Regions from separate parts of the Paenibacillus sp. FSL W7-1279 genome, predicted to be linked through region 2. Evidence: riboswitches for the same ligand, from Rfam matches in the RefSeq annotation. Region 2 holds a riboswitch; the other holds the start of a gene.

Region 1 (8,830 bases), 2.2 Mb from region 2:
ATGGGAGAAGTGTGTCCAAAATCGGATATTCGGGCGATCAAGGATCCTTCCATTCGATGACCGAATGAGGATGCAGTGGAATTAAACACCACAGGTCGCTTGCTTGTGGTTGCATAGATCGGCATGTACACCACAGGTGCGCTGTGGTGTTTTTTTGTGCTTCTAATGATTCAAACAGAGGAGAGGGATACGTATGTTCATGCAAGGGAAACAGATTTATGTGAAGTCGGTAGAGGAATTGGATGTGGACGCACTTCTGAAGCTCGAGAAGGATAACCGGGATTTTTTCCAGCGGTTCACGGGCTTAAGGGAAGAGAGCTTCTACACCCATCAAGGACAGCTTGAGCGGATCCGAAAGGCCATGGAAGCCAGCAAGGCAGATCAAGGGTATGTCTATGTGATTGGGCTGCGGGACACCGGAGTGATCATCGGGGAGATTATGCTTACCGAAGTGGTGCGGGGGGATCTGCAGAGCTGCTGGATCGGTTATTTTTTGGACCAAGACCATAACGGAAAGGGGTATATGACCGAAGCGGTTCAATTGGTCGTGAGGTTTGCCTTTCAGGAATTGAAGTTTCACCGGATTGAGGCGGGCGTGATGCCGCACAACCTGGCCTCGATCCAAGTGCTTTTGAAAGCCGGATTCCATAAAGAAGGGATTGCCCGAAAAAACGTGAAAATCAACGGAACGTGGGAGGACCATCAGACGCTGGCTATTTTGAATGAAGCCGATGAGCAGCAGCCGTCTTCAATTCAGCGGTACAATCCACCTGTTATTGCCCCGCCGATCGGGCCTTATACCCATATAACCAAGGTTCCGAGAGGGAGCGAGCTGCTGGTCTTCTCCGGTCAGGTGGGAACCGACAGCGAGGGGAACCTGCCGGACGATATGAAGCAGCAGGTGGAGAACACCCTGGCGAACATTGAGAGGTTATTGGCTGCGGAAGCGATGTCGGTGGATCATATCGTCAAAATCAACATTTTGGCGGCTCAGGAGGTCGACTGGGATCACTTCCATCAGGTATGGGAGAAATTCCACGGGGGGAAGGCCCCGGCCATGACGATGGCCTACGTGCCGGCATTGGCGATGCCGTCCATTCTGGTGGAGATCGAGGTATGGGCAGCGAAGGGATAGTATTGATGAACCGTAAGTAAGAGCTGTAGACTTGGACTGCGGCCGATCATATGCAGTTACAAAAAAACCTCCGTGGATTCCTGTTAAGGGATCACGGAGGTTTGTTATATGGAGAGGAGCTTATAGATCGTCAAACCCGTTGTCGTCGCCAACTTTGCCGTAGTTACGGGATTTGGCTTCGAAGAAGTCGGTCTTCGTTGCGTTGAGGGCTTCATCCGAGAAAGGCTTGATCCATGGCATGCAGTTAACGTCCACGCCTTCATAAGCTTTTTCCAGACCCATCATGGTGATACGACGGTTCGCGATGTACTTGATGTAATCGCCCAATTCGTTCAGATCGATGCCGCGCACATTGCTGAGTGTGTAGTGAGCCCAGTTGGTCTCAAGCTCAACCGCACGGTCAATGGTGCGGTACAGGTAGTCGATGTTCTCTTTCGTGTTCAGCTCAGGGAAGTCCTTGAGCAGCTGCTTGAACACTTCGGCGAAGAAGTAGCAGTGCTGGTTCTCGTCACGCTGAATATAGGAAATCATCTGGCTGGTTGCCATCATCTTCTGGTCACGGGCCAAGTTGTAGAAGAAGGCAAACGTGCTGTAGAAGAAGATGCCTTCCAGGATCAGGTCAGCCACCATCGCTTCGAAGAAGGACTGCGGCGACGGATTGTCACGGAAGTTTTGATAGATGTCCGAAATGAACTGATTGCGCTCGAGCAGAACCGGATCATGCTTCCAGTACTCGAAGATTTCCTTCTGTTCCTGATCCGAAACGATGGAAGAGAGCACATAGGAATAGGATTGGTTGTGAACCACCTCTTGCTGACCGATGATGGCCGAGATGGCTTCGAGCGACGAATCCGTGAAGTAACGCTTCACGTCGCTTACAAACATCGTCTGCATGGAATCCAGAACAGCCAGCAGGGAGATGTTGATCTTGAAGGTGCGCTGCTCTTCAGGGTCCAGGCGCGGGAACTGCTGCGCATCCTTGGACATCGGAATCTCGTCCGCGATCCAGTGGTTTAGCAGCAGGACCTTGTACAGCTTATACATATGAGGCATCCGAATGTCGTTCCAGTTCAGGATCCCGGAGCATTCACCTTCAATAACACGCGTGGAGCGGTTGGGTGCTTCGGTGTTAAATATCTTTTGCATTTGCATGCCGATTTTCTCTCCTTGTATATCATAGTAGGGCGGCGCCTAGGTGAAGCTGAGGGATATTGGTCCAGCATATTCACGGGACGGGTATCCATCTCCAGCTGCTTGTTGTCCGCCCTTTGCCTGAATGTATTGTAAAGGTTGCAAAGGGCTCCCAAAGGCGGACGTAAACTCTTCCGATTGGATACCCTTACCCTTGTAGTCTTCTATTTAGAAAGCTTATCCACTCCTGCTAAGCGGGAACACCCGCATGCAGCTGTTCGATGCTTGTTTGCACCACATGAAAAGCGATTCCCAAAGGGAGAGCGATCCACGTAGGCAGTAACTTAACAAATCGCACGAAGTAACTCATTAGCTTCGCACCACATGAGAAGCGATTCCCAAAGTGAGAGCGATCCACGCAGGCAGTAACTTAACAATCGCACGAAGTAACTCACGGTCCCTGCGCCGCATGAGAAGCGATTCCCAAAGGGAGAGCGATCCACGCAGGCAGTAACTCAACAAAACGCACGAAGTAACTCACGGTCCCTGCGCCGCATGAGAAGCGATTCCCAAAGGGAGAGCGATCCACGCAGGCAGTAACTTAACAAAACGCACGAAGTAGCTCATTAGCTTCGCACCATATTCCAGCGTTCCCGAAGGGAGAAAGCGCTCCTGGCCACTAAAGTAACTATAGAAGCGCATCATTCACGCCATGCACACCTTGCGGGTGTCCAGAGGGCAGCGCCCTTGGGGCCCTCCCTTGGAAGGGAGGGTTTGGGTGGGTTCGAAAAAGGTTAGACTAAACTCTTAGCTTGCGCACGACTCACACTCTTCAATCGTCAGCGCACGGCTGCGTACATAGTACGTGGACTTGATACCGGCTTTCCAAGCATGCAGGTGCAGCTCCAGGAATTCCGAAGCACGGATATCAGGGCGGACATACAGGTTAAAGCTTTGTGCCTGGTCAACGTGACGCTGACGGGCGGCAGCCATTTTGATGGACCAATGCTGGTCGATCAAGAAAGCCGTTTTATAGTACCAGATCGTTTTTTCGGATAGATCCGGAGCCGGGTTAGCCACTTTATAGGTGGTTTTTTCTTCATAAGAAAGAAGTTCGTACAATGGATCGATGCTCGCCGTGGAACCCGCGATGATCGAGGTGGAGCCGTTCGGTGCGATGGCAAACAGCCATGCGTTACGGACACCGTTCGCTTGTACTTCTTGCTGCAATTCGCGCCATTGTTCGGTGGTTACGAACTTGCCTTCATGCTCGCCGTCGGTGTAACCGCGGAACGTAAAGTACTCGCCGCTCTCCCAGTCGGAGCCTTTGAATTTCGGATAATGGCCTTTTTCCTTGGCCAGCTCCATGCTGGATTTAACGAGCAGGTAGTTGATGTGCTCATACAGGTTGTCATTATAGGCAACGGCTTCGTCGGATTCCCAGCGAATGCCTTCCAGCGCCAGCAAGTGATGCAGACCGAAGGTGCCGAGACCGACCGCACGATATTGACTGTTGGTATATTGAGCTTGCAGAACTTCAATATTGTTAATGTCGATGACGTTATCCAGCATGCGAACCTGAATTGGAACGAGACGCTCCAATACACCGGCAGGTACAGCACGAGCCAAGTGGATAGAGTTCAGGTTGCAGACAACGAAATCGCCAGGGATTTTGGAAATGACGATTCGAGTTTGCCCGTCTTTCGTAACCAGCTCTTCTTGCTCAACGACTGTCGGAGATTGGTTCTGCATGATCTCCGTACACAGGTTGGAGGAGTAGATCATGCCATGCGCAGAGTTCGGGTTCGCACGGTTGACCGTGTCGCGGTAGAACATGTACGGTGTACCCGTTTCAAGCTGGGATTTCATGATGCGCTTCATAATGTCGATGGCTTGTACCGTAATCCGCGGCAGCAGCGGGTTCGCCACGGCTTCAGCATATTTTTGACGGAATTCGCCTTCGCCTTGTCCTTGATCATAGAAGTCTTCCAGGCCCAGCGGACGGCCATTCTCGTCTTTCCAGCCCATGATTTTCTTCACTTCATGCGGACAGAACAGGCTCCACTCTTCACGTGCTTCTACAGCCTCCATGAACAAGTCAGGCAGACATACGCCATGGAACACGTCATGTGCTCTCATACGCTCGTCACCGTTGTTCAGCTTCAGATCCAGGAAGGACAGAATGTCTTTGTGGAACACATCCAGATAAACCGCGATGGCACCTTTACGAGTTCCCAATTGGTCAACGCTAACAGCGGTGTTGTTCAACTGGCGAATCCAAGGGATAACGCCGGAGCTGGTATTCTTGTGACCGCGGATGTCAGAGCCGCGTGCACGGACTTTACCGAGGTATACCCCGATGCCGCCGCCCATTTTGCTGAGACGGGCGATATCCGTATTGGAATCGAAGATCCCTTCCAGGGAGTCGTCTACGGTATCGATGAAGCAGCTGGAAAGCTGGCCGGCTACCTTTTTGCCTGCATTGGACATTGTCGGCGTAGCCGCCGTCATGTACAGGTTACTCATGGCCCAGTAGGCTTCTTTGACAAGGTCAAGACGCTTGTCGGCAGGCTCGTTATGCATGAGGAACATCGCGATGACCATGTAGCGTTCTTGCGGAAGTTCCATAACGCGACCGTCAAAGTCGTTTGCCAGGTAACGCTCAGCCAGCGTCAACAGACCGATGTAATCAAACAGCAGATCGCGGCTTGGATCGATGCACTCGCCGAGCTCTTCGATTTGTTCTTTGGTATAGCTGGTCAGAAGATCCTCGCGATAGATGCCTTTCTGTACAAGCTCCGTAATGAGCGGATAGAAGGCACCGTATGGCTCTTCCGGGTAGGCTTTGTATCGGCGGTTGGTGGCCGCTTTTTTATATAAAGAGGTCAGAAACGAACGCGCAGCTGCAAACTTCCAATTCGGCTCCTCTTTGGTGACAAGCTCAAGGGCGGACATCGTGAAGGCGTTGCTGATTTCTTCGCCGGTAACCTGCTCGCCGCGCAATTTGGCATTGACGCCGCGAAGCAGGCGCTCTTTATCGAGCATGTCCAATCCTTTCAGAGTCCGATCGGCATAGACGGAGAGGCGAATTTCATCAAAGGCGAGCTGACGGTTGTTCGGTTTAACTACGAGCTGGGGCATGAATAAATTCCTCGCTTTCTTCGGGGGAAATATGAAAAAGGACATCAAAAAAACATTTTCTAAAACCCGCGGGCAGGCTTGAAAATGTCCGTGCGCTGTGATTCGAAAATGACGTTTGCCATAAGCCCATGAACGGGCATGATGTTATGTACAGACGCAAGTTTAACGAACACTTACCTAAAACCCCGTAGGTTGGTGTCTACTGCATATAGGCAGGTCTCCTGACTTGAGCTTCTTCCCTCGGAATTGCCTTTCCCGAGACCTTGCTCCGGTTCCTCGGTGGCATATGTCGGATGTGGATGGCTGATAGATCATAAACAGCCTTAGAGCCCTTACAGTGGCGGGACCGTGATGGATTTGCACCATGCTTCCCTATTAAGCCGGACTGCCTTATAGGTTTATCCGGCACCTATATACACTATATTTGGTTGTTGTTAATCTAATTTAACCCAATATATTGTGTTTGTAAACCATATTCTTAAAATTGAACGCAAAATGAATTATAGCAAACGAGCGGTCATTGTGCCAGTTAAGAAACTGCCAAAAGGCCATAACATTTCCTGAATTGTGACCAAATGCGACCTTTTCTGCGCAGATACCACGTATATTATCGTTTTGACAAAATAGGATATATTCGTATGGACGAAACGAGGAAGGTACACCATATCTTGTGTGAAGCTAAAGGCAGACGGACTTTGATATGGAGGGCCAGAATTGTTATGATAACAGTATTCGGAAATTTAGAGCATTCCATATAAATGGGATGGGAACAAGGGAGGGTTTTAAGATGGCAATAGCGGAGGTAACGGTGATTCCAATCGGAACCGCAACAACGAGTTTGAGCTCTTATGTTGCTGAGATGCAGCGTGTATTGAAACAACAGGATGGAATATCCTATGAGCTGACTTCGATGAGCACCATCATCGAGGGAGAGCTTAACATGATCTGGCGGGCGATAGAGGCTTTGCATGAAGCGCCCTTTCTGTCCGGTGCGCAGCGCGTATCGACTTCCGTGAAGATCGACGACCGCAGGGACCAAGTTTCCTCAAGCAAACAGAAGATCCAGTCCGTGCAGGAGAAATTAGGCGGATAGCGCCGCCAGTTTCGGGGGATATTTCCGTAAGAATTGGGCTTGCATTTTGCTGCTGAAGTATTATAATAATTTTTGTTGTTTCGTGAGGAATAACATCGAATCACATGTGCTGGTGTAGCTCAGGGGTAGAGCAACGCACTCGTAATGCGTAGGTCGGGGGTTCAATTCCCTTCACCAGCATCTTCATAAAGTCAACAACGGCGCGGTTTTCCGAGTTTTCGGGGACCGGGCCGTTATTGTTGTTTAATCCGTTCTTCTACCATCGCTCTACCTTTTAGTCTGATGAAGACGTTTCCTTTTTCACTTTGAAGAACAGCCAACAATCGTCTTCCTTCTACATTGTTTGGGTTTAGGCCAACTCAACAGTGACCCCTCCCCATAGATGGATATAGTGTACGAGAATAATCAAAATGAGGAATGCACTGGTGTCATAGTGAACTTGAATTAGGTGAGTGGTGAGGGTGAAAGAAGTTTGCCATAGAAAGGCAGATAGAAAATACACGAAAGAACCTCTGGCTATGCCAGCAGGTTCCTTTTTTCGTCTAGTCGTATTAATCGACTCACATGCTTTATTTCCTCTAATGGAACCCAGACTGGCCCATAAGCACTCCGCATCTCCAAGCGATCTGTACAAGTATCTGGTATGCCTTGTAATACTTCGCCATTGATGAGGTATATCGTCACGATGTGCTTCTTCTGAATGGCTATTTTTAGTTCTTTATCCCACATTTGATTGATCACGCACCCATGACTAAAGTAATGATGTCAGTATATCAAATTCAGGTAAAATTCACTATGGTTTCATTTGAACACGAGTAGATCTTATCTGAAAAGGAACGGGACTCACGAAAGGGAACCTTGCTGCAAAGTGTGTTGAGTCAAAGGGCCGATCTTGACCAGGGTGGACTCTGCGATTGGTGAAAGAAATAATAAAATCCCGCTCGAATGAGCAGGATTTTATTATATTACTTCAACAGGTCTTTAATGACGTTCAGGATTGCGACGTCTCAGACCTACGAGGCCGGCAAGACCGAGCAAACCGAGCCAGCCCCAGTCTGTATCGTTGTCATTGCCTACAGCATTCGTGTTATAGCCGTTTGTGTTCACGTTATTGGTTCTCATATCGTTTGAATTCATGTTGTTGTTGTTTTCTGCAAAAGCAGGAACCGCAAGAATCAAAGCAATACTAATACCGGCTAAAAATGTGGCGAGGATTTTCTTCACGATTTGAACTCCTTTCCGTAATAATGTTGATTATTTAGCGGGACAGGTACCAGAATTATGGTGCCCTTTACGGATATTATTATTCGTTACTGAACAACGAAGGACATCCTCATCGTTATAGCGGAAATACGGATATGAACAGGGCTAAACAGTAATCGCATCTTCGATAGTTCTTGTTTTTATAAAATATGTCCTTGACTATTACCTCTTGCCTTTGCGTTATCAGACGCCCTTACATACTATGTATTATTCCAATTAGGAAGGGGTAGGGAAAAATGAGTGGATACGAAGGTTCTGGGTATGGAAGTAGTATTGGTGTTATTCTCGTTCTCTTTATTCTACTTGTAATTATACTGCGTACTTGGGGATTTTAAGTAAATACCTTGTATAAGGACCCACTTGCGTGAATGGAATGTTCCAGAATTATATTTGAAGGCATCCAGACAAATCTGGGTGCCTTTTCCATAACACAGTGCAATAAGGAAGAGGGTTCTTTTGTCGATCGTTTCATGATTTCATTTCATAGATTAGTAGTCCAATCATTCTCGCAGATGCTGCATATAATGCAATATCTTCTGTGAAGGGAGGATTTCTTATGAAAAAACATCATCATAAGGTTAAAGTTATCATCCTCAAACCTGGACAAAAAATCATCGTAAAGTGTAAAAAGCATAAGAAGAATCACGCATAAAAAGTCTGTAATGCAGTGGTGAACCTTAACAAAGGTTCACCACTATCCATAGAGCTACAACTTGAGAATGAAATGGAATTGACTATCTGCCGCTTTTCCGTTTATAGGATGTAATAACCGTTGAAAAGGCGAGAAGGTGTATGGGGGCTCGCTATTATGTTTGGAGAGAGGGATCATAGCAGAACAATCAGAATTCCAGCCACGAATAAAATGGATCCGAGGACCAGCAGAAGAAGCCCACTGGATTTAATATATTGAATGTAGTCCGAACTTGGCTCAGACTCATACTTTACTTTCCAGATTTTATATAAGGAACCCCATGTGGGTTTGCGTATTCTCAATACACCACGTACCAAAAAAACGACAGCAAACAAGATAAGCACAAATCCAGATATATTAACCAGCTCCTCACCAA
Region 2 (8,830 bases):
ATTAACTTGTATAGCCTGTTCCACCACTCGAATCTTATGCAGCAGCCGTTCATCCGTTACGCCGGTTCCCCTCCCCACGACTTCAGATGGCTGATAGCCGGACAGAACGGAGAAGATCGCCGCACTCGGTGTCGTGTTCCCAATGCCCATCTCTCCGGTCACGAACATTTGCGTTCCTCGCGATACCAATTCGGCAGCTACCTCTGCACCGACTACAATGGACTCCAGTGCCGCTTCCTTTGTCATCGCAGGCCCTTTGGCCATATTGGCGGTTCCTCTGCCAACGTTCCGCGACATCAGCTTCTCATGGTTCAGCTCGATCGCGACCCCGATGTCCACACAATGAACGTCTGCCTCCGCCTGACGGGCCAGCACATTCACAGCCGCCCCTCCATTCAGGAAGTTCATGACCATCTGGGGCGTTACCTCAGCCGGAAAGGCGCTGATTCCTTCTTCACAGACTCCATGATCGCCAGCCATGACAACGACGGATTTTTGGGTGAACGACGGTTTCATATTCCCTGTAATGCCCGCTAATTGGATCGCTAGCGACTCCAGCTTGCCCAGACTGCCCGGAGGCTTCGTCAGCGTATCCAAATAAGCGGCTGTTTCGTTCTGCACCTCGACACTCAGCGGTTTTATGTTAGCAATGTAACGATTTAAACGATTCACGATGGTATCCGTCAATGAAATGACCTCCTCATATCTTGTTCCTAAATCTTGCATCCCCGCCCGGAACATGCGGCTGCATCGGTCAGGACCACGTGCTATTTGCCGTTAACAGCACCTGCGGAGCGCCATTCTCGGGATGGGCCACAATCGAGGGCTCTACCCGGAAGATTCGGCGTATATACGCCGCTGTCAAAACCTCCTTCGGCTTGCCAATCCCCGCGATCTTTCCCTGATCAAGCACCAGCAGCTTATCGCAAAACTGAGCTGCCAGGTTCAGATCATGCAGTACGCTGATCACGGTAATTCCGGAGGAGCTCCGCCACTGCGCCACCATATCCATAAACTGAAGCTGATAGCGGATATCCAAGTAAGTCGTCGGTTCATCCAGCATCAGCAGCGAGGGTTCCTGGACCATCACCTTGCCAAGCGCGACACGCTGACGCTGGCCCCCGCTTAACTCGGTAAGCCGCCGTTCTTCCAGACCGTTCAGATCCAGCTTTCGGATAACGGCCTCAATGAGCGGCCCTGCATCCTTATCTTCACGACCAAGCCAGTTCAGGAAGGGGAATCTCCCCATCTCCAGCACTTCCCGGACCGTAAAATCAGTAGGGTCAAGCCCTTCCTGCTGAAGCACCGCCACGATCCGTGCCAGCGCCTTTCGGGTATAGCGTCCAAGCTCCTTGCCCCGAAGGGTCACGCTTCCTGTCGAGGGACTCTCCACACCGGATAACAGCTGCATAAGGGTGGATTTACCGCTTCCGTTCGGACCGATGATCCCCCACCATTCCCCTTCGGCAATGTGAAGGTCCACACCTTCAAGAATCGGCACCTTGCCATAGGCTTTGCCAAGTCCTTGAGCTGTAATCATGATAAACCCTCCCTGCGCCTTTTTTTGTTCCGGTATAGCAAATACGCAAAGAACGGAGCGCCTATGAATGCCGTAACTACACCCAGCGGTATTTCCGTTGGTGCCAGCACGGACCGTGCCGCCGTATCGCACCAGACCATGAACACCGCGCCGCCAAGAGCAGACAGTGGAACAATGACGCGGTAATCGGAGCCGGTGATCAGCCGGATCATATGCGGTACCACAAGTCCCACGAATCCAATCACGCCGGAGACCGACACGGCTGCTGCGGCGAGCAGGGTAGCAACGATGAGCACGCTGGTCTTCAGCCGATCCACATTCAAGCCCATATGGGCGGCCTGCCGTTCCCCCAGCGACAAAATATTAAGCGCTCGCGACCTGCTCCATAAGTATATAAAACCTGCGATAAAATACGGGAAAAGGATGGCCGTATACGACCATCCACGCATGCTCAGGCTCCCCATCGTCCAGTACAGGATCTGGTTTACCGTATCTTTGGACATGACCGTCAGGAAGGAAACGACGGCACCCAGAAACGACTGCATCACCACGCCGGACAGAATGAGCCCGTGGATCGGCAGCTTTCCTTGATCCCTCGCCAGCAGCAGAACGACCCATAAGGTCCCTGCTCCGGTCAGAAACGCTACAAGCGGGAGCGTGTAACCTCCGGCAAAGGAGTATTCCATCCCGAAAAAAATCAGGGATGCTGCGCCAAGCGCAGCACCCGAGGATACACCGAGCGTAAACGGATCCGCCAGCGGATTGCGCAATACCCCTTGAAAGGCGGCTCCGGCGACGGCCAGGGAGGCTCCTACGAGCATCCCAAGCAATATGCGCGGCAATCTCACCTTCATTAAGATTTGCTCGGATGAAGCTTCCCAGCCCGGAACGATGGAATCGCCGATTCCCGGCAGCCGGTGCAGCAGCATCGCCCCAATCTCTCTCACAGGCAGGTGCACGGAGCCGATTCCGAGACTGACAACCAAGGTTAACAGTAATAGGATGATGCCGGCCGCACCGAATCCTGCAAGTTTTTTACTCATGGATTCATCAGTTCCGGATAAACGGCCTTCGCCACTTCAATCAACCCTTGCGTTACACGGGGACCCGGACGGCTTAACAGATTCGCATCCACGGATATGACCTGATCGTTCTTGATGGCTTCGATCTGATCCCAGCCGCCGCGCTCCTTGATCAGCTGATCCAATGTTTTCTTGGTTGCTTCGTCAACGACATCGTCCGTGTACAGAATGACGTCGGGGTTTGCAGCGATAATATTCTCCTCGCTGATTTCGAACCAGCCTTCCGCTTCGCCGGCTGCGTTAACGCCGCCAGCTAAGGTGATGATCTCATCCATAAACTCGCCCTTGCCGACGGTCCATCCTGGAGAGAATTCCACATACACTTTTTTCTTGTCTTCATCCTTCACGGATTTCACGGCTTCTGTAACGGTAGTCAATTCCTGCTTCATCTGATCCACGACGGCTTTCGCTTCCGCTTGACGGTCCGTAATTTGTCCGATCAACTGGATGTTCTCCATTACGGCATCGATGGTTTTCGGATCATTGACGAACAGGGTCACGCCAAGCTCACGCAATTTCTCGGCATTCTCGGCATTCATCGAAGCGGCGAATACCACATCGGCATCGGCTGCAATAATAGCCTCTTCATTTACTTGGAACCCGCCCAATTTCGGCTTGGATTTGGCCGCTTCCGGATAATCGTCATTATCGGACACGCCCACAATTTCCTCATCCAGGCCCAAAGCGAACAGTTTTTCCGTCTCGGACGGTGTCAGGGATGCAATTTTGGCCGGAGCTTTCTCAAACGTCATTTCAACCCCGGTTGAATCCTTGACGGTCAGCGGATACGTCGTTTTAAGCTCTTCGCCCGAATCCGCAGGCGCTTCGTTATTCTGCTCTTCCTGCTGTGCCGGCGGCGTTGTATCCTTCGGCGCAGCTTCTTCGCCTCCACAGCCGATCAAGGCCAGAGCCATCAGTATGGCTACCAGAAGTACGGACCATGTTTTGTTCAATGCTTTCATCTCTTGAAATCCCCCTATACATAATTGAGAACCTGGCGCTGCGAGTTTACATTCCTTCGACCGATCCTTACCGGGAGAAAAAAACATCAATCGTCATACTCCAAAGATGCAAAAATCCCCGACTCCTCGTAAACAAGGAATCAGGGATTACGTTTTAACATAAGGACATCTGGATCACCGTTCACAGATAGCGCCTTAAACTTCCGCCCACACATGCTGCATGGGTCCGGCAACGTAATCCTCTCCTCGAAGGACCGTCATTCATTCGCCGAGGGCAGGTCTCCTGACTTGCAGGCTGTAACGACTTCTCCGCCTTCCCAAGCGCTTTTGGCTCAGTGGCATATGGAGAAGTCCCTGCTTCACAGTGGCGGGACCGTGCCGGACTTGCACCGGCTTCCCTATTAACCCGGCAGATGACAATAAATGCCCTCTGTCCGGGACCCTCGCAAATAATATGAATTTATGTATGTTAGGCCAAGCATGGTTTCTCTGCCCAAGATTATAGGCGATAAACCTCCCTCTTACAACCGAAAGTTTCGGTCATTTCAAATGCCTTATGATACGGATTTATCCCGTTATCGCCCATTCCGCACCGATATCATACGATTTCGTTTAATCGCTTAACCGTACGCCTTGCCAGCGTTCTCCGTCCCATGTCAATTGCAGCTTGAGCTCCTCGCCCGGCGACACCTGCGTCTCCCAGAATTCCGTATGCGGAAGGACTGCTGCAGCGATCTGCCGGATGACGCCTCCATGGGTCACCACAAGCACATCAAGCTCCACCCTCTGTGCTCCAAGGACATAACCAACTGGCATTGCCTCTGCCTCTGCCTCTGCCTCTGCCTCTGCCTCTGCCTCTGCCTGCACAAGGGTATCCGGATCTTCCTCTACATGCAACAGTTCCTTTAAATCCAAATGCAATCCGGTCAAGAATGCCTGAAGCCGGGAACGGAACGCCTCCCAGCTCTCCCCATTCGGCGGCGTAACTTCTGCGGGGTTATCAATCCAGCGCCGATAAGAGATGTCCGATTTCAAATCCTCGTAGGTTTTCCCTTCCCAATCTCCGAAATCGAGCTCGCGCAGCCGCGGATCATACATCACTCCCGGTATAATCCTGCCCAAAACTTCATCGTCAGGAATAGCAGCCATTTTGGAGTCCGATAGGATAACATTCAGCGTCTGTCTGCATCGAAGGAGATCACTGCAATAGATCCGGACAAACTGCCCGGTAAAAAACCTATCCCGAAGCGGGAGGAGCTGTTCCCTTTCCTCAACCAAAATTCCCTGATCCTCATGGCCGAGATAACGGCGCTCCTCGTTCCACAACGTGCGGCCGTGACGGACCAGATGCAGCGTGATCCTCATATCCATAAGCTTCCTCCAGCTGCGGCAACAAGTCCAAGCACCAGGGTACCCAGTAACGTAAACAATACCGATACGCCCAGCAGCAGACGGTTTGTCACCCGAATATGCTCCGCTTCAATCGGGCGTTCGGGATCCCCCATATAAGCCCGGAACGAGATCACGCCTTGATAGGAATTCTCGCCTCCCAGACGAACCCCCAGCGCACCGGCAACGGCCGATTCCGGGAAGCCGCTGTTCGGACTGGGGTGCTTTCGCGCATCTCTTCTGACCATTTTGATCGCTTTTTTCCATTGCAGCGACAACATGGCAGCCACCAAGGTCAACAGTCCTGCCGTCAGACGTGCCGGTATCCAATTGGCGATATCGTCCAGCCTTGCGGATGCCCAGCCGATATGCTGGTATTTGTCGTTTTTATATCCGACCATGGAGTCGAGCGTATTCACGGCCCGGTAGGCCATCGCCAGCGGCGCTCCCCCGATCAGGGCAAAAAACAACGGAGCGATGACCGCATCCACGATATTCTCCGCAACCGTCTCCACCGTTCCCCGCACGATCTCCGGCTCATCCAGATGACCAGTGTCTCTTCCGACAACCATGCTGAGCGAGCGTCTGGCCTCCGCGATATTCCCGGAGCGAAGATGGCCGTAGACCTCCAATCCGGCTTCACGCAGCCCTTTGATGGCAATCGTAGTCGCAATAAGCACGATCTCTACTCCCCACGCTAGCCAAGGATGAATCGCTCCGCACAGCTCCAGCAGCAGCCATGCCAGCACGAAGGATCCGCCGGCAACGATCACCGGCAGCAGAATGCCCGCTCGCTTCAGGCTCTGAGCGGTAGTCGCCCGTTGGCGTATCCAGCCTTCAACCCGGCGAATGGCTTTCCCCATGCCGATGACAGGATGGGGAAGCCATCTCGGATCTCCGATCAGCAGGTCCAGCACGACCGCTGCCCAAATGACCCATACGACGGTCATATCCGGTCCTCTCTTTCGGTAATAATGCTTTCCATAACACTCTCGTAGACAAGACGGCCGATCATGCCGCCCAGATCGGTTGCGGTTCCGGCATAATGGTGGTTCACGCCATACGCTGCATTGCCGCTGACCCCAAGGACCATTGCGTCCGTTGTCGTTCCGGTCGCAACGCCTCCGGTCTCATGATCCCTCACGCCCAGATCATGCAGCGCAGCGGCTTTCGCTTCCGTCGCCGTCAGCATCGCGTTCACCATGCAAGCCGGCGTCATCATCCCGTCCACCATCAACATGATATTAATCGTGCCCGGCTGATAAGCGGCAAAGGTCGTACGACTCGACCCGGCACGGGCTGCATTGCCCACGCCGGCGGTGGTGCAGCACAGGATGGAGGCTTGTTCACTCCGCTCTTCCCGAATAGAGGCATACTTCAGTTTTACCGCTGTCATCAATCCAGCTGTGGATTCAGCCGGATAACCGTGAACAGCCATAAAGTTAACCATATCGTTCACAGGGTCGCTGCAATTGTAATGCTTGTCCACATAACGGTTTACGATATGATCCAAATGCAGAAATCCGCCGCCGTATATGGCGCTGCTTATGGACGCAGCCGGCTCCGGAAGCGAGATCCGAATATGCGGATGCTGCCGCTCCGATTCCAAGTACACTGTGGCTCCCGGCCATGCATCCCAGCAATACAGACGCGTGTTGCCTTTCAGAAAAGGTACTGCCATGTTTTTTTCTCTCCCTGCTCCTTAAATATCTGAACCAACTGTACCTGTAGCATTCTTCCTATAGCTCTGCTGCTAGGCATTCCTATGTCACGCCAGCAGAAGGATTTCCAAGGACCTCCGCGGTTATGGCCAGCAGCCTGTCATTAGCTCCGGCATCCTTAACGGCTAGCCGGATATGACGCTCACCAAGGCCCGGGTACATGGCACAGCTGCGGACAAGCACGCCGCGTCTGCCCATCTCCGACTGAAACCTCCCGGCACTCCATGGCCGCGGAAGCTCCATGAGTAGAAAATTGGCCTCCCCCGGCGTAACGTCATTCCCCAACGCCCGAAAGCCGCGAATCAACTTCTCTCGCTCTGCGCGAATCAATTGCAGCGTATCCAGTTCATATTCCCTGCCGCTGCCAAGACAAGCCTCTCCGGCAAGCAGCGCCAGTCCATTGACGCTCCACGTCACCTGTTTGCCTGCCATCTTGCGTATCACGTCAGGATGCGCGACCGTATATCCGAGCCGCAGGCCCGGAATCGCATAAAACTTGGTCATCGACCGGACAATGACCGTCCGCGGATAGTCCTGCAGCTCCGGCATCAAGGTCTGTCTGTCCACCGGCGGAATGAAATCGATGAAGGCTTCATCCAGCACCAGCCAGGTCCCTTCTTGCTCTGCACATACCGCTATTTCACGGATATCCTCCAGGCTGTATTGAACCCCGTTCGGATTGTTGGGCTGGCCCAAAAACACGAGATCCGTACGGGCCAACAGCTCCATAACATCCGCCTTGTCTGCTCTCCAGTCCCTCTCCGGATGTCCGCACACGGAGTGGATGTCCGAACCAAATTTTAAGGACAATTCCCGATATTCGGAAAAACACGGGTCAACTACGCCCACAATCCCTGGCGTAAGACCCATCAACAAAAGCGCCATGCACTCTGCCGCTCCGTTGCCGACAAGGATTCGTCTGGTATCGGTGCCTAACTCAGCTGCGAGCCGCTCCTTGAACCTGCGGTGTCCCGGATCCGGATAACGAATGACCGCACTCATTCCCTCTTGCAAGGCCGTCATAACGCCTTGCGGCGGTCCGAGCGGGTTAATATTGGCGCTGTAATCCAGGAAAGCCGAGGCTTTCCTTCCGAATGCGGCCGCCGCCGTCTCCACGTCTCCTCCATGGCCGTACACCTCGATCAAGGGCTGTTTTTTGTCGTTCATAAGGGCTCCTCCTGTTCCATGTCCCGGCTCTTGCAAGCCCTGCCGTTATGTAATGCCATCATTATGTCGCTACCGTCCCTGCCTCGTCAACATGGAATGCTTTGTCTCTGCCTTAAAATTGGTTTACAATAGTCTGGAAGCACCACATTTTGATTTGTGACGACGGAGGATACTATGCTATTTATCGATAATCAGGGGATCCACGATCCTTCCATTAACCTAGCGATTGAAGAATATGCCTTGAAGCACTTGTCCATGGACGAGAGCTACCTTCTTTTTTATATCAACAAGCCTTCCATTATTATCGGAAAGCATCAGAATACGATCGAAGAGATCAACCAGGAATACGTTCGTGACAACAACATTCAGGTTGTGCGCCGGCTGTCCGGGGGCGGAGCCGTATACCATGATCTCGGCAACCTGAATTTCAGCTTCATTACGAAGGATGACGGACAGTCCTTCCACAACTTCCTGAAGTTCACGCAGCCGGTTATCGACTTCCTGCAAAAGATGGGCGTGCCCGCCGAGCTTAGCGGCCGGAATGACCTGCAGGTCGGCGAGAAGAAAATTTCGGGGAACGCGCAGTTTTCGACGCGGGGACGCATGTTCAGCCACGGCACGCTCATGTTTGACCTGAACCTTGATGATGTCCAAGCCTCGCTGAATGCCAATCCGGAAAAATTCAAATCCAAGAGCACCAAATCTGTCCGCAGCCGCGTGGCGAACATCAAGGAGCTGCTTGGCACGGATATGACGATTGAACAGTTCCGCGCCGAGCTGCTTCGCTCGATTTTCGGTATGGAACCGGATCAAGTACCGCAATATGTCCTTCAAGAGAAGGACTGGGAGATGATCAACCAGATCTCGAAGGAACGCTACCAGAACTGGGATTGGAACTATGGGCTATCCCCGGAAAGCAATGTGAAGCATGCCAAGAAGTTCCCGGTGGGCATTATCGATATCCGAATG

The links. A riboswitch is a leader RNA that binds a small molecule or an ion and turns the genes downstream of it on or off. The one in region 2 is predicted to bind cobalamin.
Region 1: it holds a riboswitch for cobalamin, as region 2 does, so the genes downstream of both, MKY82_RS03495 (ribonucleoside-diphosphate reductase subunit alpha) here and MKY82_RS27450 (ABC transporter substrate-binding protein) in region 2, are expected to answer to the same signal.

Annotation. Positions count from the first base shown of each region.
Region 1 is NZ_CP150215.1:816,751-825,580, forward strand. It holds gene MKY82_RS03480 (hypothetical protein) at 1-68, shown strand, start outside; gene MKY82_RS03485 (GNAT family N-acetyltransferase) at 194-1,135, shown strand; gene MKY82_RS03490 (ribonucleotide-diphosphate reductase subunit beta) at 1,256-2,287, opposite strand; gene MKY82_RS03495 (ribonucleoside-diphosphate reductase subunit alpha) at 3,074-5,407, opposite strand; cobalamin riboswitch at 5,601-5,835, opposite strand; gene MKY82_RS03500 (MTH1187 family thiamine-binding protein) at 6,195-6,500, shown strand; tRNA gene MKY82_RS03505 (tRNA-Thr) at 6,609-6,680, shown strand; gene MKY82_RS03510 (WGxxGxxG family protein) at 7,482-7,724, opposite strand; gene MKY82_RS03515 (YjcZ family sporulation protein) at 8,000-8,098, shown strand.
Region 2 is NZ_CP150215.1:6,072,558-6,081,387, forward strand. It holds gene cobT (nicotinate-nucleotide--dimethylbenzimidazole phosphoribosyltransferase) at 1-687, opposite strand, end outside; gene MKY82_RS27440 (ABC transporter ATP-binding protein) at 755-1,540, opposite strand; gene MKY82_RS27445 (iron ABC transporter permease) at 1,537-2,583, opposite strand; gene MKY82_RS27450 (ABC transporter substrate-binding protein) at 2,580-3,584, opposite strand; cobalamin riboswitch at 3,840-4,044, opposite strand; gene MKY82_RS27455 (histidine phosphatase family protein) at 4,197-4,955, opposite strand; gene cbiB (adenosylcobinamide-phosphate synthase CbiB) at 4,946-5,923, opposite strand; gene MKY82_RS27465 (adenosylcobinamide amidohydrolase) at 5,920-6,654, opposite strand; gene MKY82_RS27470 (threonine-phosphate decarboxylase) at 6,737-7,861, opposite strand; gene MKY82_RS27475 (lipoate--protein ligase) at 8,036-8,830, shown strand, end outside.